2 linked regions of the Streptosporangium sp. NBC_01755 genome follow. The protein of the gene in region 1 binds, or shares a complex with, the protein of each later gene. Links are inferred from orthologs where the notes say so. Each region holds a gene or a part of one and is shown on either strand. Other genes may lie near its edges.

What was found.
Region 2: the proteins of OG884_RS19050 (region 1) and OG884_RS33105 are in contact, whole or in part, in a solved structure (PDB 6M36), measured with the Bacillus subtilis proteins. The link is inferred for Streptosporangium sp. NBC_01755 from one-to-one orthologs.

What each region holds. Positions count from the first base shown.
Region 1 is NZ_CP109131.1:3,969,048-3,984,257, reverse strand. What follows is about bases 5,608-8,306. They hold OG884_RS19050 (STAS domain-containing protein), read right to left. Parts: upstream 7,283-8,306; coding sequence 6,932-7,282; downstream 5,608-6,931. Other genes in these bases: OG884_RS19045 (DEAD/DEAH box helicase), read left to right, coding at 7,506-8,306; OG884_RS19055 (ATP-binding protein), read right to left, coding at 6,483-6,929; OG884_RS19060 (sodium-translocating pyrophosphatase), read right to left, coding at 5,608-6,059. In the rest of the region: phosphoserine phosphatase SerB, read left to right, coding at 1-557; OG884_RS19070 (FUSC family protein), read right to left, coding at 600-2,693; OG884_RS19065 (SixA phosphatase family protein), read right to left, coding at 3,071-3,544; more of OG884_RS19060, read right to left, coding at 3,726-5,607; more of OG884_RS19045, read left to right, coding at 8,307-9,788; OG884_RS19040 (Rv3654c family TadE-like protein), read right to left, coding at 9,884-10,258; OG884_RS19035 (TadE family type IV pilus minor pilin), read right to left, coding at 10,339-10,728; OG884_RS19030 (winged helix-turn-helix domain-containing protein), read right to left, coding at 11,159-11,593; OG884_RS19025 (GntR family transcriptional regulator), read right to left, coding at 11,715-12,506; OG884_RS19020 (hypothetical protein), read left to right, coding at 12,599-12,970; OG884_RS19015 (hypothetical protein), read left to right, coding at 12,967-13,110; OG884_RS19010 (hypothetical protein), read left to right, coding at 13,446-13,796; OG884_RS19005 (hypothetical protein), read left to right, coding at 13,877-14,056; OG884_RS19000 (hypothetical protein), read left to right, coding at 14,056-15,210. UniProt on the Bacillus subtilis protein: Positive regulator of sigma-B activity. Non-phosphorylated RsbV binds to RsbW, preventing its association with sigma-B. When phosphorylated, releases RsbW, which is then free to complex with and inactivate sigma-B.
Region 2 is NZ_CP109131.1:7,159,208-7,174,463, reverse strand. What follows is about bases 5,451-8,195. They hold OG884_RS33105 (ATP-binding protein), read left to right. Parts: upstream 5,451-6,431; coding sequence 6,432-6,959; downstream 6,960-8,195. Other genes in these bases: OG884_RS33100 (WS/DGAT/MGAT family O-acyltransferase), read right to left, coding at 6,846-8,195; OG884_RS33110 (DUF4031 domain-containing protein), read left to right, coding at 5,883-6,200; OG884_RS33115 (TetR/AcrR family transcriptional regulator), read left to right, coding at 5,451-5,886. In the rest of the region: OG884_RS33135 (hypothetical protein), read left to right, coding at 1-1,012; OG884_RS33130 (AAA family ATPase), read left to right, coding at 1,179-2,474; OG884_RS33125 (GNAT family N-acetyltransferase), read right to left, coding at 2,583-3,536; OG884_RS33120 (MDR family MFS transporter), read right to left, coding at 3,647-5,221; more of OG884_RS33115, read left to right, coding at 5,335-5,450; more of OG884_RS33100, read right to left, coding at 8,196-8,282; OG884_RS33095 (hypothetical protein), read right to left, coding at 8,286-8,444; OG884_RS33090 (PucR family transcriptional regulator), read right to left, coding at 8,474-9,553; glyA (serine hydroxymethyltransferase), read left to right, coding at 9,693-11,000; OG884_RS33080 (DUF2277 domain-containing protein), read left to right, coding at 11,121-11,339; OG884_RS33075 (hypothetical protein), read right to left, coding at 11,440-11,610; OG884_RS33070 (hypothetical protein), read left to right, coding at 11,831-11,953; OG884_RS33065 (Xaa-Pro dipeptidyl-peptidase), read right to left, coding at 12,037-14,043; OG884_RS33060 (DNA polymerase beta superfamily protein), read left to right, coding at 14,379-14,663; OG884_RS33055 (MBL fold metallo-hydrolase), read right to left, coding at 14,673-15,256. UniProt on the Bacillus subtilis protein: Negative regulator of sigma-B activity. Phosphorylates and inactivates its specific antagonist protein, RsbV. Upon phosphorylation of RsbV, RsbW is released and binds to sigma-B, thereby blocking its ability to form an RNA polymerase holoenzyme (E-sigma-B).

The sequences.
Region 1 (15,210 bases):
AGCTCGACTTCGCCGAGTCACTGCGTCGCCGGGTCGCACTGCTGGAGGGCCTCTCCGAGGAGGTCTTCGAGAAGGTGCGCGAGGAACTCGTGCTGACCCCGGGCGCCCGCACGCTGGTACGGACCCTCAAGCGGCTCGACTACCGGTTCGCGATCGTCAGTGGCGGTTTCACGCAGCTCACCGATGCCCTCGTGGACGACCTCGGGATCGACTACTCCGCGGCCAACACCCTGGAGGTCGTCGACGGCGTGCTCACCGGGCGGGTCGTCGGGGAGATCGTCGACCGGCCCGGCAAGGCGCGGGCGCTGGAGCGCTTCGCCCGCGAGGCGGGGATCCCGATCAGCCAGACCGTCGCCATCGGCGACGGCGCCAACGACCTGGACATGATCGCGGCGGCCGGCCTCGGCATCGCGTTCAACGCCAAGCCCGTGGTCCGCCGCGCCGCGGACACCGCGGTCAACGTGCCCTACCTCGACTCGATCCTCTACCTGCTCGGCATCCCCCGTGCCGAGGTGGAGGACGCCGACGCCGAGGACGGCGTCATCACCGCCCGCTGAACACACCCGCCCCGGCCGCCTTCGCTCCGCGGACGATCGCGGCTACCGGGTCCTCGGGGCGGTGAGGGAGGCCAACCGTACGGCTTCGGCGCTGAGACCCCGCAGGGCGGGCCGCGCGGCGGCGGCGTGCCTGATGCCGCGCCGCAGGCCCGTCATCCTGTCGCCCACCCCCTCGGCCAGCTCGTCCAGGCGGCGGGCGGCCAACTCGTCCACGTACGCGCCGACCTCGTCGAGAGCCCTGTCCAGATCGTCGGGCGGCGTTCCCGGCCGTTCTGTCCTGACCTCCTCCGCGGCCCTCTCCAACCGGTCGGCGACCAGGTCGAGGACCGTCATCGCGGGCCCGGGCTCGTTCCCGGGTGGCGGTATCGCGAACAGCGCGAGCGCGTTGTCCCGCAGCCGCCCGGCCGCCGTCACCGAATCCCGCAGGCGTCGCGGCGCACCGCCGCCCGGTTCCTTGTCCAGCCTGTCGAGTGAGTCGGCGAGCCGCCCGGCGGCATCGGACGCCGAGGAGATCCGGGCGTTCACCTCCTCGGGGTCCTGGTCGATCAGTGACCGCACCAGCGCGGCGTGCCGATCGAGCATCTCCGCGATCTGGGCGGTCAGCCTGGCCCGGTGCCCCCTGGGCCACAGCAGCCGGGCGAAGAGCAGCGCCAGCACGCCACCCATGATCGTGAGCACCACCCTGGCCGCGGCCGCACCCCAGTCGAGCGAAAGGGCGAAGTCGGCCAGCATCAGCGAGAGCGGTGTGGCGAGGATCATCCAGTACCCATAGCTGTACCCGCGCAGCGCGAAGCCCAGCGCCGCGCAGACAGAGATGAACAACGTCAGATACAGATGACCCGGAGCGACCGCCAGCACCGCCGCCCCGGCCACCGCGCCCACGGCCGTACCCAGCACCCGCAGCAGCACCCGATCCACCGTGTCGCGATAGGTCGGGCGAAGACTGACGGCCACGGTCACCACGAACCACTTGGCATAGTGCTCGTGGATCACCAGCATCAGCACCATGGCCACGGTCACCGCCAGGCCCACCCGGACCGGGTGGTAACCGGCCGTGATCACCGGTTTTCCGGACCGTACGAACCTCGGCAGGCGCGGCCCCACCTCGACACCCTCGGCCGCCTGCCGCTCCACCGAGCGCACCGCCATCGCGATCCGGTCCACGCACCGGCTCACCTGCCCCAGCAGCGCGGCCCCGGGCAGCGGCACCTCACCCGCGCGGGCGCCCCTTCGGATCTCCTCCACCCTGTCGGCGAACCGCCCGACGGCGGCCAGCGCCCCCGGCATCCCGGCCGAGCCGCCGAGCAGTACCGCCTCTCGCAGCGCGCGGGCCAGCATCCCGACCGCCTCGTCCAGTTCCCGGGTCCACTCCGTCCCGATCCCCGCCTCCATGGCCGCCGCGCGCAGCACGCGCAGCGCGATCGTCTGCTGGAAGATGCGAGTCAGCGTGGCCGGGAGCCGCTCCGACGACCCGTCCTCCTCCTGGGAGACCCGGTAGCGGGAGAGCGCCCTGTCCAGGTCCTTCAGCGCGGTGTCGGCCCGGCGGCGCAACGACTCCCAGCTCTCGTCCGCGAGCGGTGCCCGCCCTCCGGCGGCCAGGAGGTCGGCGAGCGCCGTACCGGCCTCCTCCACCGCCTTGCGAAGCGGCTGGAGGCGGCGTAACGGCCAGATCACCATGACCAGCAGCACGGCCAGCAGGCCACCGCAGGCCGAGGCCCCCATGTGGAACAGAACGCCCGTTGTGGAAGACGCGAAGTAGGTCAGGGTCACGGAGAGAATCGCGGGTATGCCCAGCGCCCGCCAGTAAATGGCCGCCGCCGCGACCAGGCCGACCACCACGGCGGCGATCGGCCACGGGTGGGGATGGATGAGCGCGCCGAGTCCGGCGCCGAGCGTGACGGTGGCCGTGGTGACCAGCAACCTTCTGACCCGGTCACCGTACGGCTGTCCGGGGGCATCACCGAAGAGCGTCAGATAGCCGCCCAGAGCCGCCGAGGCGCCCTCCTGGAGGTGACCGAGGAGGACGCCGAGCAGCAACGGGAGGGAGACGACCAGCATGCACAGCAGGCCGTACCCCCAGTTAGGACGCCCGGAGGGCCGAAAGTCGGCGCGCAGCGCGTCGGCGATCCTCCGCATGCCACCCCCAATCCCAGGAGACGGACACCTGGCACGCCTCCCCGAGTGCCCCGGGCACCCCCGAGCACCCCCGAGCACCCCCGAGCACCCCCGAGCACCCCCGAGCGCCCCCGAGTGCCCTGTGCGCCCCGTGCCCCCGAGTGCGCTGTCAGGCTCCCCGGGGCCTTCACCCGTGCCTTCGTCGCACCTCGGTACTGCCTGTGCGGCTCCGCATGGCCTGCGCGACCTGTGTAGCCTGCGCGGCTCTGCGTGACTTTGCAGCGGCTTGCGCGGCTCTGCAGCGGTTTGCTGGCTTGCGTGGCTCTGCGTCGGCTTGCGTGGCTCTGCGTCGGCTTGCGTGGCTCTGCGTGGCCGGTGTTCCTCGACCGGGCCGGGCCTCAGTGCCCCTTCGGGCTCCACCGGGCGACCACCCGGCCGGCGTCGAGCTCCGCCCACTCGCCGTCCACCTCGATGACGGCGAACGCCCCGGGCGAGAACCCGGTGTCGTCGTCACCTTTGGTGAGCTCCCTGACCAGCTCCTGGACGCCGGGGTTGTGCCCGACCAGGACCAGCGTGCGCACCTGCGGATCACTCCGTCGAATCAGCGTCAGCAACTCGTCGGGGTAGGCCTCGTAGATGGCCGGTTCGAAAAGGACGTCCGCATCGGGAAGGGCCAGGCCGGCGGTCTGCCGGGTCCGCACCGACGGCGAGCAGACCACCAGGTCGGGGCGGAGATCCAGGCCGGCGAGGGCCTTAGCCACCTTGTGAGCGTCGTGCTCGCCGTCCTTGCTTAGGGGACGCTCGCGATCGGCGAGACCGGCGGCGCTGACCGCCTTGGCGTGGCGCAGGACGACGAGCGTGCGCGCCGTCATCTCGAAGCCCACATGGCGAGGCCCACGATCACCGCGAACACCGCGGCCATCGCCAGCAGGATGAGGACGAGTGTTCTGCCTCCGGAGGGCTGCTGTTCCATACCGGCCAGTTTCCCACCAGGAGGGCCCGCACATGCGAAAGGGGTGCACGCGGCCCGTGCACCCCTTCGTCAAACCTTGCTCAGCTGGAGACCTGCTCCGGCTCGCGGTCGGTGTTGTTCTCCTCCGTCGGGGCGATGCCCGCCGAACGACGCTTGGAGATGACGACCGCGGCGACGACGATGCCGACCGCGACCACCGTGATGCCGATGCGCAGCACCGGGTTGTCGGCGTAGGCCACCACGGCCGGGGCCACCAGCAGAGCCACCAGGTTCATCACCTTGAGGAGCGGGTTGATCGCCGGTCCGGCGGTGTCCTTGAACGGGTCACCGACGGTGTCACCGATGATGGTGGCCTCGTGGGCCGGAGAGCCCTTGCCGCCGTGGTGACCGTCCTCGACCAGCTTCTTGGCGTTGTCCCAGGCACCGCCGGAGTTGGCCAGGAACACCGCCATGAGCGTGCCGCACGCGATGGCACCGGCCAGGAACGCGCCGAGCGGCGCGTAGCCGAGGGCGAAACCGACGGCGATCGGGGTCAGCACCGCCAGCAGACCTGGCGTGGCCAGCTCCCGCAGCGAGTCGCGGGTGCAGATGTCCACCACCCTGCCGTAGTCGGGCAGCTCCGTACCGGCCATGATCCCCGGCTTGGTGCGGAACTGCTCGCGCACCTCGAAGACCACCCGGCCGGCCGCGCGGCCGACCGCCATGATCGCAAGGCCGGAGAACATGAACACCACCGCGGCGCCGATGATCAGGCCGACCAGCACGTTCGGGGAGTCGACGCTCAGGCTGAACGTGCTGAAGGAGCCCAGCGCCTCCTTGGCGGACGCGCTCGCCTTGACCAGCTCGCCCTCGACCGCCGTACGGAACGCGCCGAACAGCGCGGTCGCGGCGAGCACGGCCGTGGCGATCGCGATGCCCTTGGTAATGGCCTTGGTGGTGTTTCCGACGGCGTCCAGCGAGGTGAGGACCTGGGCGCCCTCGCCCTCGACGTCGCCGGACATCTCGGCGATGCCCTGGGCGTTGTCGGAGACAGGGCCGAAGGTGTCCATCGACACGATCACGCCGACCGTGGTCAGCAGGCCCGTACCCGCCAGCGCCACGGCGAACAGCGCGACGGTGACGTTGCCGAAGCCCAGCAGGAACGCCCCGTAGACGGCGGCTCCGATGATCAGCGCGGAGTAGACGGCCGACTCCAGGCCGACGCTGATGCCGGACAGGATGACCGTGGCGGGACCGGTGCGGGAGCTCTCTCCGATGTCCCGCACCGGACGGCGGTTCGTCTCGGTGAAGTAGCCGGTGAGGATCTGGATGGCGCTTGCCAGCACCAGGCCGATGAGCACCGCCCCGATCGCGATCAGGCGCGGGTCCGAGGTGATCGCGGCGATCTCCGGGCTCACACCGGACAGTCCGGAGAAGCTCTCCGGCAGGTAGAGGTAGGCCGCGACGGCGACGAGGACGGCCGAGATGGCCGCCGAGATGAAGAAACCCCGGTTGATCGCGGCCATCGCGTTGCGGTCGCCGGCGCGCGGTGCGGTGACGAAGATACCGATGATCGCCGTGATCACACCGATCATCGGCACGATCAGCGGGAACACCAGTCCCTCGACGCCGAAGGCCACCTTGCCCAGGATCAGGCTGGCGACGAGCATGACCGCGTAGGACTCGAACAGGTCGGCGGCCATGCCCGCGCAGTCGCCCACGTTGTCGCCCACGTTGTCGGCGATGGTGGCGGCGTTGCGCGGGTCGTCCTCGGGAATGCCCTGCTCGACCTTGCCGACCAGGTCGGCGCCGACGTCGGCGGCCTTGGTGAAGATGCCGCCGCCGACTCGCATGAACATCGCGAGCAGCGCGGCACCGAAGCCGAAGCCCTCCAGCACGGCCGGGGCGTTGCCCCCGTAGGTGATCACCACCACGGCCGCGCCGAGAAGGCCCAGGCCAACGGTGATCATTCCGGCCACGCCGCCGGTGCGGAAGGCGATCCGCATCGCGACCTTTTCACCCGACTCGCGGGCGGCGGCGGCGACGCGGACGTTGCCGCGGACCGCCAGCCACATGCCGATGAATCCGGTCAGCGCGGAGAACAACGCGCCGACAACGAAGAAAGCCGATCTGCCGATCCTCACGCCGGTCGTCTCCGCCGGGAGGAGGTACAGCAGGAACGGGATCAGGACGACGAACAGCGCGAGCGTCCGGAACTGCCGCGTAAGGTACGCGGAAGCCCCTTCCTGGACGGCTCGCGCGATGTTCTGCATACGTTCGGTGCCTTGGCCGGCGGCCAGCACCTCCCGCACCAGTGTGCCGGCGACGGCGAGTGCGAGCAGGGCCACGACGGCGACCACGATCACGATGTTGAAGTGGTAGCCACTCAGGGATACCGCTGGCTCTTCGACAGCGGCGAGATGGAGCACAGACATCCGACTCTCCTTGGCAAGACGGGAACACGTCCTGCCCGGAGTGCGCTGCTATGGGTGTTAGACGAGCGAGGCGGCGCACATCCGGGATGGTTGGCAGTGCCGCTTCCAGTTGCAGACCCCCACGGAGGGCGGCTCGCGTGCGGGCCGCTCCGAAGGATAAACCTTGGCCGGTTCCGGGAGTCTACGCAGCAAGGACGCGGATATGAAGCCTCTGCCCACGGACAATTGACGCCGAGTCCAGCACCTTTTACCGACCGGCCTGCTTATAACGGCATTTCGCCTGTCACACCTACCCCACCAGCCCCTGTTTCCACTCGATTTCAGCTGAGGTGTATCGCGATTATGTTCCATCCGAAACCGGGTGCCCCATGACGAACAGCCGGGCGTGTCCACGTGGACACGCCCGGCTGTCAAAGTCTTCTGTCAGGCCGGAGACAGACCGTTCGTCGCCGCCGGCCAGCTCATGCGGATGCACATGCCCTTCTGGCTCGGGTAGACCTGAACGTCGTCGGCCAACCCCGCGATGACCGCGATGCCGAAGCCGGACATCAGGTCATCGGGAAGTTGCTCGAACGGATCGTCGAGCCCCAGGAGGCCGCGATCGTGCTCCAGCTCATCACTGGGGGCGGAGTCGGTGACGGTCACCTCGAAGCGCCCCAGGTCATCACGTAGCTCGATACGGATCGGCTCTCCCGGACAGTGGAGGCGGTGTGCCTCCACGGCCCGAGAGCACGCCTCACCGACAGCGAGCCTTACCTCATCCAGCAACGACTCCTGCACACCGGTGCGCCTGGCGATCGCCGTGGCGACCAGACGTGCCGTCCGCACATGCGCGGGGAGAGCACTGAACGTCAGTTCAACGGTAGCCACGACTACTTGTCTCGACCGTGAGCTTCCTTGGCCTCGTCGACCGAGGCGTAGATACCGAAGACCTTCGTCAGCCCGGTGATCCGGAAAATCTTCAGGATGCGCTCCTGAGTGCAGACAAGCTCCAGTGAGCCATCATGCGCCCTAACTCGCTTGAGCCCGCCGACCAGGACACCAAGGCCCGTGGAGTCAAGGAAGTCGACCTTCTCCATGTTGACGAGCAGGTGGAAATTCCCCTTGTTGACCAGGTCGATCAAGAGCTCACGCAATCTGGGCGCGGTGTAGACATCAATCTCACCCTCGACCTCAACGATGGTGAGACGGTCCTCGGAATGGTGGTCCAACTTCAGATCCACAGATCCTCCAGCGCCTTGCCTGCGAAAGTACCGATTCGAGCATGCCCTCCTGGGACCGGATGACCCCCGGACGACAAGCCCCGACGCGCGGCATTCAACCATGCGTACGCTCAGTGTCTATACGAAATCACGATTCCCGGCGACTCTGCCCACAGATGTGAGACTGAAACCAGTGACCCCGCCCTCATCCTCGTCCCTCCGAGCGGGTACCGCCCTCAATCGCCTGCTCGATGTTCCCTCACGTCGCGAACGTGTCACCCACGTTGAGCACGTTCCCGCACGTCAGGCCGGTGAGACCCGATGGCCGGACTGGGTTGACCAGCGATTGGTTACGCGCTGGGCGAACCACGGCGTTTCCGGCCTGTGGCCCCATCAGGCCGAGGCCGCCGAGCTGGCCCACCGTGGCCAAAACGTGATCATCTCCACCGGGACCGCCTCGGGCAAATCCCTCTCCTACCTGGTCCCGGCGCTTTCCGCGACGCTTGACGGCGGCACGATCCTCTACCTGTCCCCCAGCAAGGCTCTGGCCGCCGACCAGCTCCGCGCGCTGCGCGAACTCGACCCGCCCGAACTCCGTGCCGCCACCTACGACGGCGACACCTCCTTCGAGGAGAGGACCTGGGTACGCAGGCATGCCAACTACGTCCTCACCAACCCGGACATGCTCCATCGCGGCCTGCTGCCCCGTCACGCCCAGTGGTCGGCCTTCTGGCGGCGGCTCCGGATGGTCGTCGTGGACGAGTGCCACGGCTATCGGGGCGTGTTCGGCTCCCACGTCGCCCAGATCCTGCGCCGCCTGCGCCGGATCTGCGCGCGCTACGGCTCGCGACCGACCTTCCTGCTCTCCTCGGCGACGGCCAGCGAGCCCGGGACCTTCGCGAGGCGCCTGACGGGCCTCCAGATGGCCGAGGTGACCACGGACGCCTCTCCCCGAGGCTCGACCACCTTCGCACTGTGGGAACCGCCCCTGACCGACCTGCGGGGCGAGGGCGGGGCACCCGTCCGCCGCCCCGCGACCGCCGAGAGCGCTGACCTCCTGGCCGACCTCGTCGTCTCCGACGTGCGGACCCTGGCCTTCGTCCGCTCCCGGCGGGCCGCCGAGTCCGTGGCCCTCACCACACGGGCCAGGCTCGGCGACCTGGTGGCCGACGGGAGCGCGCCCGCGGACCTGCCCGACAAGGTGGCGGCCTACCGGGCGGGATACCTGGCCGAGGATCGCAGAGAACTGGAAAAGGCACTGCGCTCAGGTGAGCTGCTCGGCCTGGCGACGACCAACGCCCTGGAACTCGGCGTCGACGTCTCCGGGCTGGACGCCGTGCTCATCGCGGGGTGGCCGGGAACCCGCGCGTCACTCTGGCAGCAGGCAGGGCGGGCCGGACGGGACGGGCAGGACGCGCTGGCGGTGCTGATCGCCAGGGACGACCCCCTGGACACCTATCTCGTCCACCATCCCGAAGCCCTGTTCGGCAGGCCCGTGGAGACGATCGTGCTCGATCCCGGCAACCCGTACGTGCTGGGCCCTCACCTGTGCGCGGCGGCCGCCGAGATCCCGCTGACCCACGACGACATCGACATCTTCGGCCCGGCCAGCAAGGAGGTGCTCGCGGATCTGGTCGGTGACGGGCTGCTCAGGGAGCGCGCCGCGGGCTGGTTCTGGACCAGCAGGGGACGCGCCACCGACCTCGCCGACATCCGGGGGGCGGGCGCCGCACCGGTCCAGGTCGTCGAGATGTCCACCGGACGGCTGCTCGGCACCGTGGACGAGCCCTCTGCTCACTCCGCCGTGCACACCGGCGCCGTCTACGTGCACCAGGGAGAGACGTTCCTGGTGGCCGAACTCGACCTGGAGGCGGGGGTCGCGCTGGTCGAGGCCGGAACACCCGACTACACGACCTTCGCCAGGGATGTCACCGATATCTCGGTCATCGAGTCCTTCAGCTCGCATCCTCTCGGTCCCGGAGAGCTCCACTTCGGCTCGGTGGAGGTGACCAGCCAGGTCGTGGCCTATCTCAAGCGCGGAACCCAGGGCGGTGCGCTCATGGGAGAAGAACCCCTGGACCTGCCCCCGCGCACACTGAGGACCCGCGCCGTCTGGTGGACGCTGCCCACCTCGGCGATCATCCCCCTGATCGAGGACGGCCTGGACCTCGGCGGCGCCGCGCACGCGGCCGAGCACGCCTCCATCGGCCTGCTGCCGCTCTTCGCGACCTGCGACCGCTGGGACATCGGCGGCGTCTCCACCGAACTCCACCCCGACACCGGGCTGCTCACCGTCTTCGTCTACGACGGTCACGAGGGCGGTGCCGGCTTCGCCGAGCGCGGTCACGCCCGCGCGCGTGACTGGCTCACGGCCACCCGCGAGGCCATCGCCTCGTGCGAGTGCCAGCGCGGCTGCCCCTCGTGCATCCAGTCCCCCAAGTGCGGCAACGGCAACGAACCTCTCGACAAGGCCGGAGCCCTCCGCCTGCTGGCCGTCCTGCTCTCCTCCGACGAGCCGCAGCTGTGAGGGCCGTGGAACACACCGGCAGCGGACCGGAGCTGTACTTTCACCGCTTTCCGGTCGGCTCCCATCGGATTCCCGGTGTGCGTCCATCCCTTCCGTCACCGGCCTGAATCAGCGATGTGGACAGGGCCGGCACGTGCCCTGGCGTTGATCGCCACCTCTCCTTTCAAGAGGAGTGAAACGTCCATGGTCACCTCGATCTCCGCGATGCCGTCATTTCCCACAGAACAGCGGGTGACCCTGACCCCGTTGTCCGCGGCGAGCAGGGAGGCCCTCGCGCAGCTCCGGTCCGGGTCCGCGAAGGCCAGCCGAGCGGCGGTGAGCGCGCTCAGGTCGGCGGCACTCTGCGCTCGGTGACGCGCGACCCGAGCCGTGCCCGCGACCATGACCGCCGCCGCGACCGCGAAGAGCAACGCCATGAGCCCGACCGTCCAGATGGTGGCCGACCCCCGCTCGGCCCCACCGTCATCCATGTCCTGCGGGCAGGGCTTGTCCCCCGCGAAGCCGCAAAAGCGGCTTGACGAGAAGCCCCCCTCCCCGGGGAGCGAAGGAGTCACGGGCCTACCAACTCCAGCCCTGGCTCGGTGACGGAGGCGGCACTCGCGTGAACGGTGACGCCCGGGAGCGAGGCGCCCCAGCGAGGCCTGACGTTCACCGACACCTCCACCCGTGCCACCTCCGCACTCCGGGTCACCGTGACAGTCGCGCCCGCGGGAGCCGCGGACAGAGCGCTGCCTCGGACCCGCTCAAGCGACTCGCCGCGTGACGCGGCCCGAGCCCCGGCCCGGGCCGCGTCCACACACTCCAGCTGCGCCTCGACCGCTGCCACCGCCCAAAGCCCGGCTCCCAGCACGACCAGGAGGGCGGGCAGCACCGCGGCTGTCTCCGCGGTCACCGACCCCCTGGTCCGGCGCGAGAGGGGCACCGCCACCCGGAGGATCATCCCGCCACGGTCAGCGCTCGGTTGATCAGAGTTGTGATCATCTGTTGAACGTCGGGACTCGTCACCACCTTGAACAGAAACGCCCGCAAACAGTACCCACAGACATCCGCCCAGCGTGTAAACCAAAGACGTACCGAAGCGCGTCATCAAGACGGGGCCGTCCCGCCCTCGCAGGGAGCCGGCGGGGCGGCCTTTCCTATGAAAATCAGGGGAAAAGCCCCACGCGGCAGGAATGTCATTGCAAGACGTACGTAGGACTCGCATTATCTTGAGATACGGGCAGCCGCATCTCTGGCCTGGCCTCCCCATGCGGGGGAAGGATCACCAGTCGGCCCCCGGAGGCGCGGTGCTGCAGCAGGGATTTGCAGGGCCGAGCCGAGGCGGCCCTCCCGGCGTTCAAGCCGCCGGGAGGGCCTGTCTCTGGAGAGGATCAGTCCCGGCCAAGGATCTTCAAGATGATCCGATCCGCGGGCAGGAGCTCCGTCTCACCGCCCTCGTGTTCCACGATGAGCAGTGGCACTCCTTCCGGCATATTGAATTTCGCCCGCTCTTCTGGCGTTGGCATTCGCGCGCTTACGTCAGCCGGCCCTGTGATGTCCATGGGCACCCGCTCCTCGTCGCGAACGTAGGACCCTCGGCGGCGTGTGGTGGAGATCAGCCCCTCGGCTCGGAGCTCCTTCATCGCCGCACGGACCGTGATCCGAGCGAGCCCGAACTCCTGCATCAGGTCCGTCTCGGATGGCAACTTCGCCCCGGGACCAAGCTCAGCCACCCGGTCGCGCAGGATGTCCGCGAGCTGTCTGAAGACCGGTGTGTAGGAGCCATGATCAATCACGATCTTGAGGGTATAGGCGCAGGTCAGCACCTACGTACGTGACTATAAGCGCTTGAACGCTTGTCAGTACCAGAGTCATAACGACCATCTGATCCGAACACGCAAAAGGGCCCACCGCCGATATCGGCGATGAGCCCTGGCCCGCTAAAACTCACCTCGCAGAGATGTCAGCCCACTCCTCCACCCGATCACCTACCGGGCCGGAGTAGCCGAGCACTGACGTCTCCGCCGGGATCACGATGTCGGCAACCTCGACCGGTCGACCATCGGCGAGATAGGTCCGCGCGACCGTCAGCACAATGGATCCCGGCGCTATCCCCAGCGCCTTCGCCTCGCCGGGCGCGGCCGGCCTCGCCGTGACGTCCTCCACCCAGTCGTCGACGAGGACGCCGATCTCGGCCATGCGGTGAGTGACTCCCCGCCCGGCCAGTGGGCCATCTTCAGGGAATGCGGCGATCGTGCCTTTGGTGAGGGATAGCGGCTCATAGGAGTCCGACAGCATCCACGGCTGATCGTCGCCGGTGAATACGTACCGGGTGTGCATGACATCGGAGGCGTCGCCGGAGGGTTCATCGAGGGCGAGGCGCGTTCGCACCTCTGGCGGCGCCTGGATGGTGGCCGATTCGTACATCCAGCCACCACGGCTCCCCTGCTCCAGTAGCGCGGCGGCGAACGGAGACCCTGCCCGGCGTTCGCGGTACCAGGAGCGGACGATCCGTCGGGCGGTTGGCCGTTCGCGGACGAATACGCCTGCGCCTGGCCGGGACACGACGTGTCCCTCCTGGGCGAGTTGGCGGATCGCCTCGCGTACCACGCCCTCGGCGACGCCGTGCTCGGCGGCCAGGTCTTGGCGCGCGGGTAGGCGGGTCCCTGCGGCAAGTTCGCCGGTGACGATTTGTCGCCGAATGAGCGCGGCGAGTCGAAGATAACGGGGCTGATCCACCCACCCAGCTTGACAGCCGGATATCCGGCTTGCAAGCTGGCTATACGAATAGCGAGCCGGATAGCCGGATTGCTCTCCCTTGGTGGTGACCCATGCCGACCTTCACTCAGGACTACCCCGCGCTACCTGGCAGCATCGACGCAGCCGTGCAACACGCCCGTACTGTCGTTAAGCAATGCCAGCCTGATCGTGTCGACGACGCCGAGCAGGTCGTTCGGGCCCTCTTCGCGGACGCACTCACCCGTACCCCCCTCGACGGCAACATCAGCTTCATCACGGCCGTCGACCTCAGCCACGTCCGTTTCGAGATCCACGACGCCAATACGCCCGTGCCCGGCGCGCTCGCAGATCCAGGGGCGCATCGGCTGGTGTCGGCCCTCGCTGACCGCTACGGCTCCGGCGGCACCCGAAATGGACACAAAGCGTGGGCTGAGCTGCACGTCCGGCAGGTCGCGCCAGTATGAGCAGCGCACCCGCCGAATCCGCATCGGAGCAGTGCCCCAAACCTCGGGACTGGCGTACCGGCCACCCCGACTCCCCGCAGATCCGCGCCGCCATCGTCTCCTCCATCTTGGCCACCTGGCGGGAAGCCTGGCCGCCGTGACAGCACCCCCTCCCGAGCCGCCCTCCCGTCCTCCCGGGTTCACCTGCCAGAAGTGCGGGCTGCCTCTGGAGCGGATGTGGTCCCTGTACGTCGGCCACTTCTGGGGCACCCGGGAAGGCGCTCTTGGCCCGGGTCAGTGCCAGAAGAACGTGTTCATGGGTACTGCCTACGGCCCGCACACTCCGCCCTCATGATCTCCCGGCCGCCCCTGTCAAAGGGTGGTGGCGGCCGGTGCACAACCCCTCCAAGGGCAGCGCGCCTGCTCTCGGAGGGCGGTGGCCTCGCACGGAGGGGTGCGAGGCCACCCACACGACCCCGCCCATCCGAGGAGAACCGTGACCGACCCCGCCAGCACAGCACCCACCGATGCCATCGAGTACGGCGTGCAGTGGACACCCAGTCGCGGCCAGCCGCGGGTGGAGACGAGCCCGATCGCCGAGGCCCACGCCGAAAGCCTCGCCCGTCGGCTGCGCAGAGTCCAGCTGCTGTTCGAGCACGACCCGGACGCCGTCGTCGTCTACCGGGCGGGGCAGGACGGCGAGTGGAGCACCACCCGCCCCGGCGAGGTCCCCCCGCGACCACTCAGTAAGACAGCCGACGAGCTCCTGCAGGAGTGCCTGAACTGGCTGGCAGACCCCGACATGCCAACCCTAATCGACGACCCCACCAACCCGCTCACCCCCTGAACGCAGAAGACCCCACCCGGCGGCAACCGGGCGGGGCTTCTACCTGGCACGACGCCCCAACCTCACTGGAGCCCGAACCAATGAAGCACGTTAGCGGCACGACCGCCCCCTCTGCGCCCACCAGTCCGGACCTGGACAGCCTCCCCCTCCTGCACAGCCGCACCCTCCAGCAGGTGCCTGCCAGATGGCCCGACGGTGAGGCACCCAGCATGAGACGCGCCTACGACGCCGAACTCGCCAAGCAGAGCAGGGGCGCGTGATGCCCCGGCGCCTGCTGCGGAGCCGCGCTGAGCGCGCTGCGGACAAGGCCGCCGCCGAGCAGCTGGCCGCCCGCGCCAGCATCGAAGCGCAGCGCGCCCGCGACCAGCGGGAACTGGAGCACCTTGAAGCCGAGCAGGAAAAGCTCAAGGTCCGCTCCCAGCTCACCGCCGAGCAAGGCCGCCTGGCCGAGCAGGAGACCGAGAAGCGCAAGACCAGGCGGCGCCACTTCCGTAGCCGCGTCAGCCTCGCCGTCGTCCTGGCCTCTGCGAACATCGGCGTCAACGCCGCCGCCGTCCTCGGCCAGATCCTCGCCCTGATGTACGGCCTGAGCTGGGAGTGGTGGCAGGCTGTGCCGCTGGCCGTCGTGGTCGAGTCGGTGGCGGTGAACGTCGGCTACCTCGCCCACGACAAGATGATCAAGGGGTTCAGTGCGTACGGCCTGCGCCTGCTGTCCTACGTCATCGGCATCGGCGTCGGCCTCTTCAACTACAGCCACAACTCCGGCCTGACCGAGACCCAGGACTTCGCCGGCGTGTTCGGTGCCGCCTCCGTCCTGTCGCCGGTGCTGTGGCAGATCTACTCCCAATGGCGGCACTGGGAGAGCATGCGCGAACAGGGCCTGCTGGAGCAGAGACCGCTCCGCTTCCCGCTGCTGCGATGGGTCATCCCGTCCCTGCGGGCCGAGACGTGGGAGGCGTTCAAGTACGGCGTCGCCGAGGGCGTGCAGTCCCCAGAGGTGGCGTTGGCGGTCGTCCGGTCGAGGAACACGGCGGGGAACGCTCAGGAAGCGATCCGGGAGGCCGAGCGTGCGCTGATCGCCGTTCAGGCAGACGCGCTGAAGCTGACGCTCACCCACCTCGCGGCGGTCTACCACGACCTCGACGGCGAGGACCCGAAGGGAACGGAAGCACGGCAGAACATCGCTCGGTTTATGGCGCGCTTCACCCCGTTCGTTCCGCCGCTCGACCCTGGCCAGTGGTCTCCGGAACCGGCCACTGAGGGGCATGAAACGGGAACGGAAGCGGGAACAGCGAAGGAAACAAAGAAGCCCTCTGAGCAGGACAATGACCACGCCCGCGACTTCGTCAGGGAGTCCATCAGGCGTCGCAAGGTCGTTCCCACCGCACTCGCCGTTGGCGATGAGTTCGGGTTC
Region 2 (15,256 bases), 3.2 Mb from region 1 along the record:
CCGGTGGCTGACCTACTTCGCCGACCGGTCCCAGCAGCCGGGCTCCTCGGTGCTGCTCACAGTGACCGAGGCGTTGAGCCTGCACTGGGCGACCGGGCAGAGCAGCCTGGAGGACGCCAACCTGGCGGCGCTGCTGGGGTGGATCGACCCGCCGCCGGGGATGTCCGGGCGCCGGGCGGCCGAGGAGGCCGAGGACCCGCTGCTCTGGCCTCCCGCGGGCCCCACCACCGACCCGGGCTTCGACAACGAGGTGCTCGCTCCCGCGATCCGCGCCTACGAGGAGGCACCGACCGACCGCGCCGTCGACCGGGTCAGCCAGGCGCTGCGCACCCAGCTCGACCCCACCTGGCGGCTGATGTGGCGGGCCGTCGAACTGCTGCGGTCGTTGCCGGAGGGCTCGCGGGTGAAGGACCGCTGGGAGATCGACCGCGGGTCCTTCACCCGGTTCGTCGAGCGGATCGCCGAGGGGAGCCCGCCGCAGGCGCGCAGGGACGGCGCGGTGAGCGCCGCCGCGAGGCTGGCGGGACTGGAGCGGGCGCGGGCGAGCTACGACGTGCAGCGGGCCCACGACGACCCGTTGCTCATGGCCGAGTACCGGCTGACCGGTGAGGCCTTCGCCGGGACGGTGACCGCCGCGGACCCCGAGCACAGCGAGGGCGAGGGCCGCTCGCGCAAGCTCCGACCCCTGATCACGGTAAGGACCGGCGACCCGGTACGGCTCACGCCCGGCACCGTCGTCGGCAGCCCCGACCGGCGTGGCCACGCGGCCGAGATCGTCGAGATCGTCGACGGGGAGATCACCCTTAAGGTCACCAAGGGGATGGGGCGGGGCAGGACACCGGCTCCCGGTTCGGTGCCCGAGCCTGGCGAGCGGGTCTCGTACACCTCACTGACGGACGAGTTCCAGTCTTCGGCGGCGCTGCCCGACCCCGAGCAGACGCCGTGGACCCACGGCGGACCGCCGGAGGAGTACGAGCCCGGTGACGACGACGCACAGGAGGAATGGCTTTGAGCGTTCACCGGACCCCGCACGACCGGCCGCCGTCTCTCCCGGCCGTGCGTGCTCCCCGTTCGGCGGCGGCACCGGAGGACCAGGCTGCCGAAGCCGGGGCGGCGGGCCGTGGCGCTTGGATGACGGGCCGCGACACGGACGTGGCAGGCCGTGGCGGAGGCGTGGCATGACGCCGCAGCAGGAGGCGGCGGCCGTGGTGGACGCCGTTCTGGCCGATCTGCCCCGCCATCGCGGCGTGGTCGTGGACTCGCCGCCCGGCGCGGGCAAGTCCACCCTGGTGGTCAAGGCCGCGGGGCACATCGCCGAGACAGGCGAGCCGCTGATGATCGTCGCGCAGACCAACGAGCAGGTGGACGACCTGGTGGAACGGCTCGCGGCCGAGCACCCCGATCTGGGGGTCGGCCGGCTGTCGGCGAGCGGCTACATCACGCCCGGCCGCATCCTCGCCCTGCCCAACGTCTCGGTCGCGGGCAAGCTGCCCGACCTGGGGGACCCGGCCGTGGTGATCGCCACCGCCGACAAGTGGGCCTGGATCGGCGACCGCACCTGGCCCTGGGCCATCGTCGACGAGGCCTACCAGATGCGTTCGGACAAGCTGCTGCGCATCGCCTCGCTGTTCGAGCGGTCGTTGTTCGTGGGCGACCCCGGCCAGCTCGACCCGTTCTCGATCGTGGACGGAGACCGCTGGGCGGGCCTGTCGTGGGACCCGGTGCAGAGCGCGGTCTCGGTGCTGCTGCGGCACAACCCCGACCTGCCGGTGCACCGGCTGCCGGTCTCCTGGCGGCTGCCCGCCTCGGCCGCGCCCGTGGTCTCCGAGGCGTTCTATCCCTTCACCGGATTCCGCGCGGGGACGGGCCCCGCCGACCGGTCGCTGGAGTTCACGGTGAACGGCATGCGCACCCCTTTCGACCTGGCGCTGGAGGAGGCGGCCGCGTCAGGCTGGGCCCTGTACGAGCTGCCCAGCCGCCACACGGTGCGCACCGACGCGGAAGCCGTACTGGCGACCGCGGGCCTGGCGACGCGGTTGCTCCAGCGGAGTCCGGTCGCGCACTCCGAGCGCGGCGGCCACCCCGTCACGGCCGGCCGGATCGCCATCGGCGCCGCACACCGCGACCAGGTGGCCGCGATCAGGGCCGCCGGGGTACCGCCGGAGATCACGGTGGATACCGCCAACCGCCTGCAGGGCCGGGAGTACGACGTGACGATCGTGCTCCATCCCCTCTCCGGGCGCCGCGACGCCACCGCGTTCCACCTGGAGTCGGGGCGGCTGTGCGTGCTCGCCTCCCGGCACCGCCACGCCTGCGTCGTGGTGGCCAGGGCGGGCATTCCCGAACTGCTGGACGCCCACCCGTCGGCCGAACCGGTCCAGCTCGGCGTGCCGGTGAAGTTCCCCGACGGCTGGGAGGCCAACCAGGCGGTCCTGGCCCACCTCTCCAAGCACCGGGTGACTCCTGACGACTGACCTCCCACCGGTGATCGCCTTCCGGCGCTGCTCCGGCGCCGCTGAGAGCGCCTTCCCCGCTCGATGGCACCGTGCGGTGCGGGACCGTGCGGTGCCGTATCGCACGGCTCAGATCGTGCGCCGCCAGACGTCGATGGCCAGCACCTGGCGCATGCCCACCGAGAGGTAGAGGTCGAGGGCGGGCGTGCTGTTGTTGGCGTCGACGTGCAGGTAGGTGCCGACCCGCCCGCGCCGGGCGTCGTCGGCGAACGCCCGGCGCAGCATGAACCGGCCCAGGCCGCGGCCCCTGAAGGCGGGGAGCACCGCCAGCCGGCGCACATAGCCGCAGTTCTCGTCGCCGAGGAAGGCGTTGGTCCCCAGCAGCATCGCCACGGGCTCGCCGTCGAGGCGGGCTACCACCAGTTGCGACCAGTCGGTGTTGACCGAGGAGCTCAGCTCGTCGTACCACTCGTCATAGTCCTTCGGGGCGAACCCGAAGTGGTCGGCGAAGCCGGCCTGCTCCACGGCGTGGCCCTGGCGGCGCACCTCCTCGGCGAGCCCGTCGTGCAGGGTCATCCCGGCCGGCAGGTCAGGACTGCCGACCGGCCCGGTGTGGTCGGCGCGGAGCCGGATGAAGCTGGTGGCGGCGCTGAAACCACGGGCGGCGGCGACGGCGCGCTTGCCGCTGTCCTCGCGGTAGAGGCCGATGTCCACCACGGCCCGGTCGTGGCCCAGCTCGGCGGCGATCTGCCTGGCCCGCTCGGTCACGGTGTCCCAGAGCGGGCCGGTCAGCTCCGGCGCGCCGGGGTGCACGACGACGTCGACGTCGACGTTGTCGCTGGCGCCCTTGCGGCAGGCCCAGGCCCAGGCCACCAGGCGCCCGCTCTCGTCGTGGACGAGCCAGCCGTCGGACTCCACGTCGAAGGCGGAGTCGTTCAGCTGGTCGGCGACATCGTCGAGGGTCATGTCGGCCTTGCCGATCACCTGGGTGTCGCAGAGCGAGATCAGCTCGTGGATCTCGTGGGCGTCGGCGGCGGAAGGCCGCCGGGTGAGGTACCCGGCGGCGGGGATGGTCGTCTTCATGCCCCTCATCGTGACGGGGGCGGGTTGGGAATCGCTGGGTCGGAGCTTGGGACCGGTTGCCGGCATCCTCCCCACGTCTGAAGGCGGGGGTCCGCGCCCAGGATCTCTGATCAGTCGAGCACCGGGACCTGAGCCTCGGCCTCCTCGGTGCTCTCGGGGCCGCCGCGCAGCGGGATCTCCTTGATGAAGGCCGCCAGCAGCGGGACCAGGACGGCGAAAAGGATCGCCCACCAGAAGACACCGGAGATGGAGTCGGCCAGCGACTCCAGGAAGCCGATCCGCACTCCCTCGGGCAGCTCGTGCAGGGCTGCCGGGTTGAACTGGGCGCCGCCGGAGGCGAGCTGCTCGCCCGCGGCGCCCAGCTTGCTCTCCAGGTTGGTGCTGAGGTGGTTGTTGAAGATCGCGCCGAACAGCGAGACGCCGAACGAGCCGCCGATGGAGCGGAAGAAGGTCGAGGCGCTGCTGGCGACGCCGAGGTCCTTCTGCTCGACGCTGTTCTGGGCGATCAGCATGGTGGTCTGCATCAGGAAGCCCATGCCGATGCCGAGCACCGCGATGAACAGGCCGGTCTGCCAGGCGGGCGTGTGGACGTCCATCAGGGAGAGCAGCCACATGGCGATCGCCATGACCGCGCCGCCGAGGACCGGGTAGATCTTGTACTTGCCCGTCCGGGTGATGGCGCGGCCGACGAAGAGTGAGATCGCCATGGAGGTGCCCATCATCGGGAGCAGCAGCAGGCCGGAGTTGGTGGCCGTGGCCCCCTGGACCGTCTGCTGGAACAGCGGCAGGAAGTTGATGGCGCCGAACATGGCGAAGCCGAGCAGGAAGCCCACGCCCGAGATCAGGCTGAAGTTGCGGTCGCGGAAGACGTTGAGCGGCATGATGGGCTCGGCGGCGCGGCGCTCCACCGGGATGAACAGCGCCAGCGTGACGGCGGCGAGGACCGCCAGGCCGAGGATCTGCGGCGAGTTCCACTCGTAGTCGTTGCCGCCCCAGGTGGTGATGAGGACCAGTGCGGTGATGCCGACGGAGAGCAGGGCGGCGCCGAGCCAGTCGATGCGGTGCTCGTTGCGGTATCTGGGCAGCTTCAGCTTGATCGCCAGCAGGGCCAGGGCGACGAACCCGATGGGCAGGTTCACGTAGAAGGCCCAGCGCCAGTCGAGGTGGTCGGTGATGAATCCGCCGACGAGCGGGCCGGCGATCATGGCCAGTGACATCACGGCGGCCATGATGCCCTGGTACTGGCCGCGCTCGCGGGGCGGGACGAGGTCGCCGATGATGGCCATGGCGTTGACCATCAGGCCGCCCGCGCCGAGGCCCTGGAACGCGCGGAACGCGATGAGCTGCGTCATCCCGTCGGACGGGCCGCCGAGCATCTCCGAGCCCGCCATGCCGCAGAGCACGGAGCCGATCATGAAGATGACGATGGAGGCGAGGAAGATGTTCTTCCTGCCGTACAGGTCACCGATCTTGCCCCAGATGGGGGTCGAGACGGTGGCACCGAGCACGTAGGCGGTCACCACCCAGGACAGGTGCGTCAGCCCGCCGAGCTCGCCGACGATGCGGGGCATGGCGGTGCCGACGATCATGTTGTCGAGCATGGCCAGCACCATCGCGAGCATCAGACCCGGTAGCACTACCATGACCTCACGGCGCCGCGCCGGTACGGCCGCGGTCTCCTTCACTTCGCCCCCTATGAAAAGATCTTACTTACCTGCCGACCGGCTAGTGTCGGATATGCTGGAAATGTAGGCCGCTTACTTGTCGGCCGTCAAGCTGATTTCTCGGTAAGGGAACCATGAGGGAACACGCCGATACCCGGACGCGCATTCAGGACGTCGCCCTGACTCTTTTCGTCGAGCAGGGCTACGAGGCCACCTCGCTCCGCGAGATAGCCGAGGCCCTCGGCGTGACCAAGGCGGCCCTCTACTACCACTTCAAGACCAAGGACGACATCGTCGCCAGCCTGGCCGAAGGCCGGGTGCGCGCGGTCGAGGAGCTGATCGCCTGGGCCTCGTCCCAGCCGCGCACCGACGAGACGAGACGCGAGCTGATCCGCCGCTACTCCGACGACCTGCACCGGGACCGGCACCACGAGATCATGCGGTTCTTCGAGCGCAACCAGACCTCGCTCAAGAACCATCCGACGATGGAGAAGACCCGCCACCGGATGCTGGACCTGCTCAACTTCCTCGTCGAGCCGGACGACCCCACCGCCACCCGGCTGAAAAACTCGATGGCCCTGTTCGCGCTGCACGCCGCGTGGTTCCTCCTCAGGGACGAGACGATCTCCGACGAGGAGCGCCGGGCCGCCGCCCTGGAGGTCGCGCTCGACCTCGTCCGGCGGTGAGCGTGCTCATCGACCCGCCCAACTGGCCGGGTCCGCACGGTCTGTTCTGGTCGCACCTGGTCAGCGACAGCTCGACCAGGGAGCTGCACGCCTTCGCGGAGCTGCTGGGCGTGCCGCCCCGGGCGTTCGACCGCGACCACTACGACGTTCCCGAGACCTTCTACGAGCGGGCCGTCGCGCTGGGCGCCGAGGCCGTCTCCTCACGCGAGCTCATCACCCGGCTCATCGGCTCCGGCCTCCGCCGCCGCAAGGTTCGTCCTGGAATCAGTAGCTCTCGCATAGATTCCCGAGCCCCGGGCATGACGCCCCCCTGAAGACATCACCGCATGTCACAAAGGGGATGACATGCTGAACGGCAAGACGATCGCCTTCCTCGTGGCCCCGGAGGACCTCGCGCCCGGCTGTTCTCTGCCGCCATGCCAGGTTTTCCCGTCCACGGAACTTCGCCGTGCCTTTCCGGTATCCAAAGTCACGATCACCCGCCCCCGGTTAGGACAGGACGTGCGGGGCAAGCCTTTAGGGATCGGCTGTGAAAGGAGGGCACCGTGGAGGCCACGATCGCGTTGCGTCTGCCGCGTGACGCTGCCAGCGTTCCCGTGATCAGGCAACTTCTCGACGCCTCGCTCCGCGCCCTTGGCGTGGTGCCCCAGATTCGCGAGGACATCCAGCTCATGCTCTCGGAGGCGTGTTCCAACGTCATCCAGCACGCCACCCCCAGCGACGACTACACGGTCAGCACCGAGCTGTCCGGGGACCGTTGTGTGATCAAGGTGGTGGACACGGGCGACGGCTTCGACTTCTCAGGCCCCGTCTCTCCCGCCCTCACCTCCGAACACGGCCGGGGCCTGCTGATCATGCGCGCCCTGGCAGACGACATCCGTTTCGTCGGCAGGAAGGAGCGGGGCTCGATCGTCTGCCTGGAGAAGGCCCTGCGCTTCGTCAAGGGTGCCCCGGGCCTGTCACTGCTCCTCAACGAGGAGCTTCAGCTCCAGCAGGGCGTCCCGGAGATAGTCGGTGACGGCCCAGACGTCGGGAACCATCTCCCGGCAGGCGATCACGCCGACGTCAAGTGAGCCGTCGTAGGAGAAGACCGTGATGTTGAGGCCGCCACTGGCGTCGGTCACCACCGAGACCGGGTGGTACGACAGCAGCCGGGCACCGCTCACGTAGAGAGGGAGCTGCGGGCCGGGCACGTTGGAGATCATCACGTTGATCGGACCCGCACTGTCGGCGAAGAGGTTGAAGGCAGCACGGGAGGCCAGGCCGGTCAGCGCGGAGGGCATTATGTCGCTGAGCTCCTGGATCCAGCTGACCGGGGCGAGCGACGAGCGATCCTTGATCAGCCGCATCGCGTCCCGTACCGCCAGCAGCCGTTCCAGCGGATCGGCGACCTGCGTCGCCAACGTGGTGATCATGATGGTGACCTGGTTGCCCACCCGCCGGTCACCGGGGACGCGGAGCGAGAACGGCACCCCCGCGACGAGAGGCTGCTCGGGCAGCGCGTCGTGCTTGAGCAGCCACTGGCGCAGCGCCCCGGCGCACAGGGCCATCACCACGTCGTTCACCGTGACGCCGAGGGCGTTCTTGACCAGCTTGACGTCCTCCAGCGGCAGGGCGGCGTAGGCGAACCTGCGGTGCGCGCTGATCCGGCCGCTGAAGGGGGTACGCGGGACGGTCATCCTGGGCATGGCGGGCACCTCCGCGGTACCTGACAGGCGGTTGGCCAGCTGCCGGGTGACCCGCGAGACCAGCCCGGCCCCGGGCACCTGGGAGATCAGGGGGATCTCGTCCAGGTGCGGGACGGCGTTGATCAGGAACCGTACCGTGTTGGCCGGGTTGACCACCGCCTTGGCGATCCCCCTGGCGACCATCTCCCGCGTGTCGATCCGCTCCTCGGGCTCGGCCGCGGGCGCCATCTCGACCTCGGCGGGCTCGGGGGAGGTGTCCAGCAGGCTGGCCAGCACGTCGGCGCCGGTGACGCCGTCGACCGCGGCGTGGTGGACCTTCGTGTAGAGGGCCGTACGGTCTCCGGCCAGACCGTGGATCAGATACATCTCCCAGAGCGGCCGCCGCCGGTCGAGGCAGCGGGCGTGCAGCCTGGCCACCTGCTCACCCAGCTGCTCGTCGCTGCCCGGGGCCGGCAGCGCGATCTCGCGCACGTGGTAGTCGAGGTCGATCCTGGAGTCCTCGGTCCAGTACGGATGGTCCAGGCCGAAGGGGACCGAGACGAGCCTCATCCGGAAGGGTGCGGCCAGGTGGAGCCGCCGGGCCAGCAGCGAGACCAGGTCGCTCCGCGACAGCCTGCCCGACAGGATCGCGAGCCCCCCTATGTTCGCGACGTTCGTCGAGGTCTCGAAATTCAGGAACTGCGTGTCCACCGCACTGAGCTGCCGCATCGTCTACCTCCGGGAAGTCGTTCTTCCATCCTGCTCCCGTGAGGTCACCAGAGCCAGCGCCGCGAGGGCGACGAGGACGGCCACGGACACGATGACCAACGACAGCGGGATGAGCATGAGCACGATGACGAGGGTCATGATCTCGCTGATCAACTGGGACATCGCAGAGCTGTGCCCGGATTGTCCAGCCGTTACACCGTATTCCACCGACCGAGCTTCAGCGCGAGATGGAGTTCTAACCTGTGGGTTCCGTTCTTGAGGTTGCGGCCGGCCAGCTGCTCGATTCTGGTGAGACGGTAATAGAGGCTGGTTCGGTGCAGGTGGAGCAGCCGGGCGGTCTCCTGTGCGTCTCCCCCGCTGTCCAGGTAGGTCTCCAGGGTGACGACGAGCGCCGGATGCTCTCGCAGAGCGTCGAGCGGACCGCCGACCGAGCCGGGAGCGCCTGGTGGACCGGCGACCGGCTCGGCGAGCAGCCGGTAGACACCCAGATCCGGCCAGTGTGCGACCGGCCGCAGCGCCGGTTCCGCCGCCGCCGCCCTGGCCGCGGTGAGCGCCTCCTCGTGTGCCCGTACGGCTGACTCCAGCCCTGGGTGCAGCGCGCTGACCCCGGCGCCGGCGCGGGTCCGCGCGGCCAGCCGCTCCCCCAGCGCCGTCACGTCCTCGCCACGGTTGAGCAGTAGCACGGCGTGCCGGTCCAGGATCGTGAAGGCCGGCGACCGGCGCGTCTTGGCCAGCTCCGCGCCGACCGCCTCACGCAGGGAAGCCGGGTCGCCCCGCAACGCCAGGACACGCAACGGCCCCTCCCCGAGCACGCCGGCCGCACGCCGCACACCGATCTCACCGGTGAGCAGCTGGCTCAGGGTGTGGGAGCTGCCGCCGTCGTCGAGCAGGGCCGCGATCGCGGCGGCGTCGCGCACGGCCCTGTCCTGCTCCTGCGGGTTCAGCGGGCCCGGGCCCTCGATGATCCACAGGTAGCCGACACGGCGGTCCTGGTGGAGCAGTGGCACGCAGAGCCGGGCCGCCATGCCCAGCGCGGGATTCTCCGGAACCCTGACCGGCTCTCGGGTCGAGGCCGCCCCGTGCGCCTCCTGCCAGGCCCCCACCGCCACGGGAACCGACCGTGACAGAATGGCGTGGGCTCTGACCTGGTCGACCTCCCCGTGGTGAGCGCTGTGCGCGACGACCCGACCCTCCAGATCGTCGACGGACATGCCCCTGCCCACGGTCGCGGCCAGCGCCTCCAGCAGATCCTGAACATCATCCGCGATCACGCGCTAATCCTACAGATGTAGGAAGTATCTCCACTGGCGGAACGATGACTCCCTCCGGCACGGGCCGTAGCGTCACAGTATTCGTTTCGGAGGGGTCCACCTCGTGAGAGCCGCCTGACAACCCTGTGAAAGGAATCTTGTGCAGGAGCGCAGCCGCGTCGCCCCGTGGGCGCCGCCCCAGGCACAGCCGCGCCTGGCCGAACTCGAAGCCGAGGTGTCGGGGCTGGACCTGGAGGCGGTGACCAGACTGGTCGACGCGGTGCTGGCCGAGCACCGCGGCCGCCTCGACGAGGACGGCGTGGTCCTGTACGCGGGCACCAACACGATGAGCGAGCGTGCCAGGGCCGCCCACGAGATCTCCCTGGGCTGCCGTCCTTCGATGGGCTGGCCGGGGGACAAACACCAGACCGGCCTGGAGGAGCTGGACGTGCTGGAGGTGCTGGTCCCGCTCCAGATCGCGGCGCTGATGGGCGGTGAGTTCGCCGAGGTGCGGCTACAGAGCGCCACACTGGCCAACCTCGCCTGCTACAGCGCGTTCGCCGGCCCCGGCGACACGATCGCGGTGCTGCCGCGGACCGCCGGAGGCCACACCAGCCACCACGCCCACGGCGCCGCCGGGATCCGCGGCCTGCGGGTCGCCGACCTGCCCTACGACGCCGGACGGCTCGACGTCGACCACGCGGCCCTCCCGGCATTCCTGCGCGAGCATCGGCCCGCGCTGGTGGTCCTCGGAGCGAGCCTGATGCTGTTCCCCCACGACGTGGCGCGAGTGCGGGCGGCGTGCGACGAGGTCGATGCCCTGCTGCTCTACGACGCCTCGCACGTGGCGGGGCTGATCGCGGGCGGCCGGTTCCAGCGTCCGCTGGACGAGGGCGCGCATCTGATGACCATGTCCACCTACAAGTCCTTCGGCGGGCCACCGGGCGCGGCCGTCGTGACCCGCGACGAGGATCTCGCCCGGCAGGTGTCGGCGGCGGCCTATCCGGGCCTGACCGCCAACTACGACGCCTCCCGCCTGGCCCCGCTGGCCGTCGTCGCCGCGGAGCACGCCGCGGGAGGTAGCGCGTACGCCGACCGCTGCGTCGCCAACGCCGGGGCGCTGGCCGCCGCGCTGGACGGCGAGGGCTTCGCCGTGATCGCCGCCCATCGGGGCTGGACCGTCTCGCACCACGTGGCGGTGGACGCAGGCGCGTTCGGCGGCGGGGACGAGGCCGCCCGGCTGCTGGCCGAGGGGGGCGTCTATCTCAGCGGCGTCGGCCTGCCCGGCCGACCCGCCGAGGAGCCCAGGCGGGGCCTGCGGATCGGCACCCAGGAGGTGACCCGCCGCGGCTTCGGCCCGGACACCATGGGCGAGGTCGCGACCCTGATGCGCCGCCTGCTCATCGACGGCCATGCCCCCGCGAAGGTTCGCCAGGACGTGGTGGCCCTGCGCCGCGCCACCTCATGATCCCGGACCGGCCCGCTCGACCCCCGGGGGTACGCCCCCTGGCGGGCCGGTCCGCCAAATCTCCTTGAGCGAGCGGGGCGGACGGACCGGGAGAGCCATCGGACGGAGTACCGTCCTGTCATGTGCCGCAGCATCAAGACCCTCCGTGAGCCCTACGCCAGCGACGTGACCGACGACGACATACGAGCCGCCGCACTCCAGTACGTCCGCAAGGTGTCGGGCTTCCGCTCCCCCTCGACGCGCAACGCCGAAGCGTTCGAAAGGGCCGTGGACGCGGTGGCCGCCGCGACCCGGGCCCTGCTCGACGACCTTCCGCTGAAGCAGGTGTCCCAGGACTGACCGGAGACGCCCGCCCGCTCGCCGACGACACGGGACGCGCCATCGGCGAGACCTCGGCACCGGGGCGTCCGTACCGGTTGCCGATCTTCTCCGGCGCCGGTCAGTCGCGCACGTTCGAGGAGCGGAAGAGCCTGCTCGCGAACATGACCACCACGCCCACCAGGCCGATGATCAGAGCCCACTTGAGGAGCGTGAAGAGGAAGCCCAGAACCGAGCCCAGCAGAATGAAGGCGATCACCACGGCCGCCACGATCAGAAGAATTCGTCCCATGCCCTCAACGCTAGGCCTTGGCCGTGCCCGGTGGCAGGCCCGCGAGCCGATGTCAGGGACAAGCCGGGGTTCTCCGTTCCTCGTTTCTCAGGGTTCCTCGTTTCTCAGGGTTCCTCGGTAAGGGCCTCGAATTCTGCCGGGGCCGGATGTCAGGATCCTCTCGATCCATCCACCGAAGAGAACCGGGCCTCCCGTCAACGACCCCCTCCTGAAGGGCCTCGTGGGCGACGACTCCGAGGGTGACCTGCCGGAGGCGCCGGCGCTGGCCGAGCGCATCACCGGCGTGCGGCCGGACGGTTCGAGCGGAGTCGCGACCGCCCACTGCGTGTTCGAGCACTACTGATCCGGCGCGACTCCGAGTGCCGCGGGACCCCCGGCCTTGGACGGGGGTCCCGCGGTTTCGGGCCGGACCGGTGCCGGGGAGTCTCAGCCGAGGGCGGAGCGGCCGCCGACGAGGGGGAGGGTGACCGAGCCGGCGCGGGGGTCGACCGAGACGGCGGTGCCCGGAGGCAGGCGCAGGGTGAAGTCACGGTCGGTGGAGATGAGCACGACACCGATCCGGTGACCGGCCTTGACGACGTAGTCGCCGGGCTGAAGGTCGAAGCGGAAGTCGTAGAGGCGATCCTCGCGCAGCAGTTCGGTCCTGGCGGCGGAGACGCGGTTACGGACGTCGAGCCAGCCCCTCGTGATGATCTTGTAGGGGGCGGTCACCGGGACGTGCTCGGCCAGCCGGGCGCAGCCGGTGTCGCCGGGCACGCCCTGGCCGTAGCAGACCTGGGTGGCACCGTAGGCGACGTCGCCGTAGGCGCGAGCGTCGGTGCCGTAGTCGACGAGCAGCGCCGTCAGATACGGCGAGCGCCCGCCCTTGAAGGCGGCCCGCACCGAGACCTCCGGGGTGCCGGACAGGCGCGCGTCACGGGCCAGCGGACTCGACAGGTAGGCCAGGCGGTTGGGGTCGCTGGTCTCGATGTTCTCGACGAGTTGTTCGGCGCCGCGGGCGCTCTGGTCGACGAAGGACTCGACGGCGCGCGTGGCGGCGGAGTCGGCTGCGGATCCGGCGGCGGCGGCGCGGCCTCGGGGGCGGTCGGCGTCCAGGGTGCCGTTGCGGCCGTCCTGCCCGGCGGCCAGCCGGAGCCGCACGTCGCGGGTGCCCGGAAGCGGCCAGGAGGCGTGCCGCGCCCACTGCCCCGGCCCCGACTCCACGTCCGCCTGCGGCTCGTCCATGATGCCGTTACGCAGGCCGTACAGGTGGAAGTCGAACCAGCGGTGGAGCTGACGCAGCCACTCGGCGTTGCGCCCGGCGAAGGAGAACGGGTTGAAGTGCGCGCCCTGGTGGAGCCAGATCTTACGGGGCACGTTCCGCTGCGCGAGGGCGTCCCACCACTGGACGGCCTGCTTGGTCTTGACGTTCCAGTCGTTGAGGCCGTGCACCAGGAAGACCGCCGCGCGGACCTTGCGCACGTCGTTGAGGTAGTTACGCCGGTCCCAGAAGTCGGAGTAGTCACCGGTGACCCGGTCCTGGTCCTTCTCTATCCGGTCCATGAGCACGCCGCAGACCTGCTGGGCGTTCTGACGGGTCAGGACGTAGCGGGCGAGCACGTCGGCGTCCTCCCCCTGATAGCCCCCGGGTGCCAGCACTCCGCCGTTGGCCCGGTAGTAGTCGTACCAGGAGGAGATGGCCGCGATCGGCACGATCGCCTTGAGGCCCTTGACCCCGGTCGCGGCGACGGCATTGGGCAGTGTGCCGTTGTAGGAGACGCCGATCATGCCGACGTTCCCGGTGGACCAGCCGGCCCTGACCTCGTTGCCCGCCGCGTCGAACCCGCGGGCGCGGCCGTTGAGCCAGTCGATCGCCGCCTTGGGACCCGCGGTCTCGTTGTCCAGGCCGGTCGTGGGACAGCCGGTCGCCCGCCCCGAGCCGAGGTTCTCCACCAGTGCGATCGCATAGCCGCGCGGCACGAAGTAGTTGTCGTAGTAACCGCGGAAGGGCGGAGCGACCGCGCGGCTCGCGTCGAAGCCCTCTCCGAACATCTCGTCGCTCAGGTCGTTGAACTTGTTGCGCCGGTACTCCATGCCCGCGGGGTCGGAGCCGTCGAGGTCCACGACGTGGTTGGGCACGTCGTTGCCGCCCGCGTAGTAAGGGCTGGCCTCCATGATGACCGGAACCCTCAGCCCCGAGTCGGTCTCCTTGGGGCGCATGATGTCGACGGCGACCCGGTCGGGGAGCCCGTCGGCGTCACTGTCGACCCCGGCGACCTCGACGAACACGGTCTCGGTCAGCGCGTCGGCGCGCGAGTAGACCGGCTGGGTCTCGCCGTTCTCCATCAGGGTGGCTGCGGATCGGGTGGCCGCCGCGGGTGACGCGGCGACCGGTAGGACACCGGCCGGCAGGATGACCGCCAGCGCGACGATGATCGTCTTCCATCTGTTCATTGGCGGAAAACTCCCAGAGGGTCGCATAAAATCTGACAACTCCGGTCAATCTCCTGCGAAGCAATCTTGACCTGCAAGATCGAAGATATATCGAATAGGCGACTATCTCGTCTTAAGCACGAGTTCCGGTGTGTATTCGGGGATCGGTCGCCCCCCGGCTCCTCCCACCCGCTCCCCCGGCCGCTCGCGGGATGCCCGTACGCCCGTCGGACACGGCGGACGAGAAGGGCGGACTTCAACCGGAGCCATTCGGGAGGCGTGCGCTCCGCACCTGGTCGACGAGCGTCCGGGAAAACCAGTACCGGCGCCGGGGGCGGGCCTGGCAGGCTGCGCGGATGGAAGTACGGTACATCCCGGATCACTCGGTGCTGTCGGTGGTGGTCGGCTCGCGGGCGTACGGGCTGGAGAGCGAGGATTCCGACGTCGACCTGCGCGGCGTTCACCTGCTGCCGCTGGAGGAGGTGGTCGGCCTGCGGACCGGGGAACTGGAGGAGGCGCGGGACGTCTCCCGCCTTCCCGACACGCGCCGTCGGCGGACGCGGTACACAACCTCGTCGTCCGCGTCCGTCTCTCAACGAGAACCGCGAGGGCCTGACGGCCGCCGGAGCACCGGTATGTGAGCTCCGCGTTCAGAGTCTCGGAGAGGGAGCGAGCGGCACCTGTCGCGGCCGGCGGCCTGTCTCGCCGCCGTGCAGCAGCTCCCACCAGCTCTCCAGCAGGGGGACGTCGGCGGTGTCGACGCGCTCACCCGGGCGGGGGACGGCGAGGCGGACGTCGCGGGCCTTGGCCTCGCGCCAGAGGCGGTCGACCGGCTCGGCCCAGGGGTGCGTGGCCAGGGTGAAGGTCGCCCAGTGGACCGGGAGGAGCAGCCTGCCGCCCAGGTCGAGGTGGGCGTCGACCGCCTCCTCCGGGTTCATGTGGATGTCGGGCCAGGCGGCGTTGTAGGCGCCGATCGGCATGAGCGTGAGGTCGAACGGGCCGTGCGCGGCGCCGATCCCGGCGTAGCCGTCGAAGTATCCGGAGTCGCCGGCGTAGAAGACCTTCCGCTCCCGGCCGGCGATGACCCAGGAGCCCCACAGGGTGACGTCACGCCTGAGGGTGCGACCGGAGAAGTGACGGGCGGCGGTGGCGACGAACCGCAGGCCCGCGACGCTCGCCTCCTCGTCCCAGTCGAGCTCGACGATCCGCGAGGCGGGCACGCCCCACCGCTCCA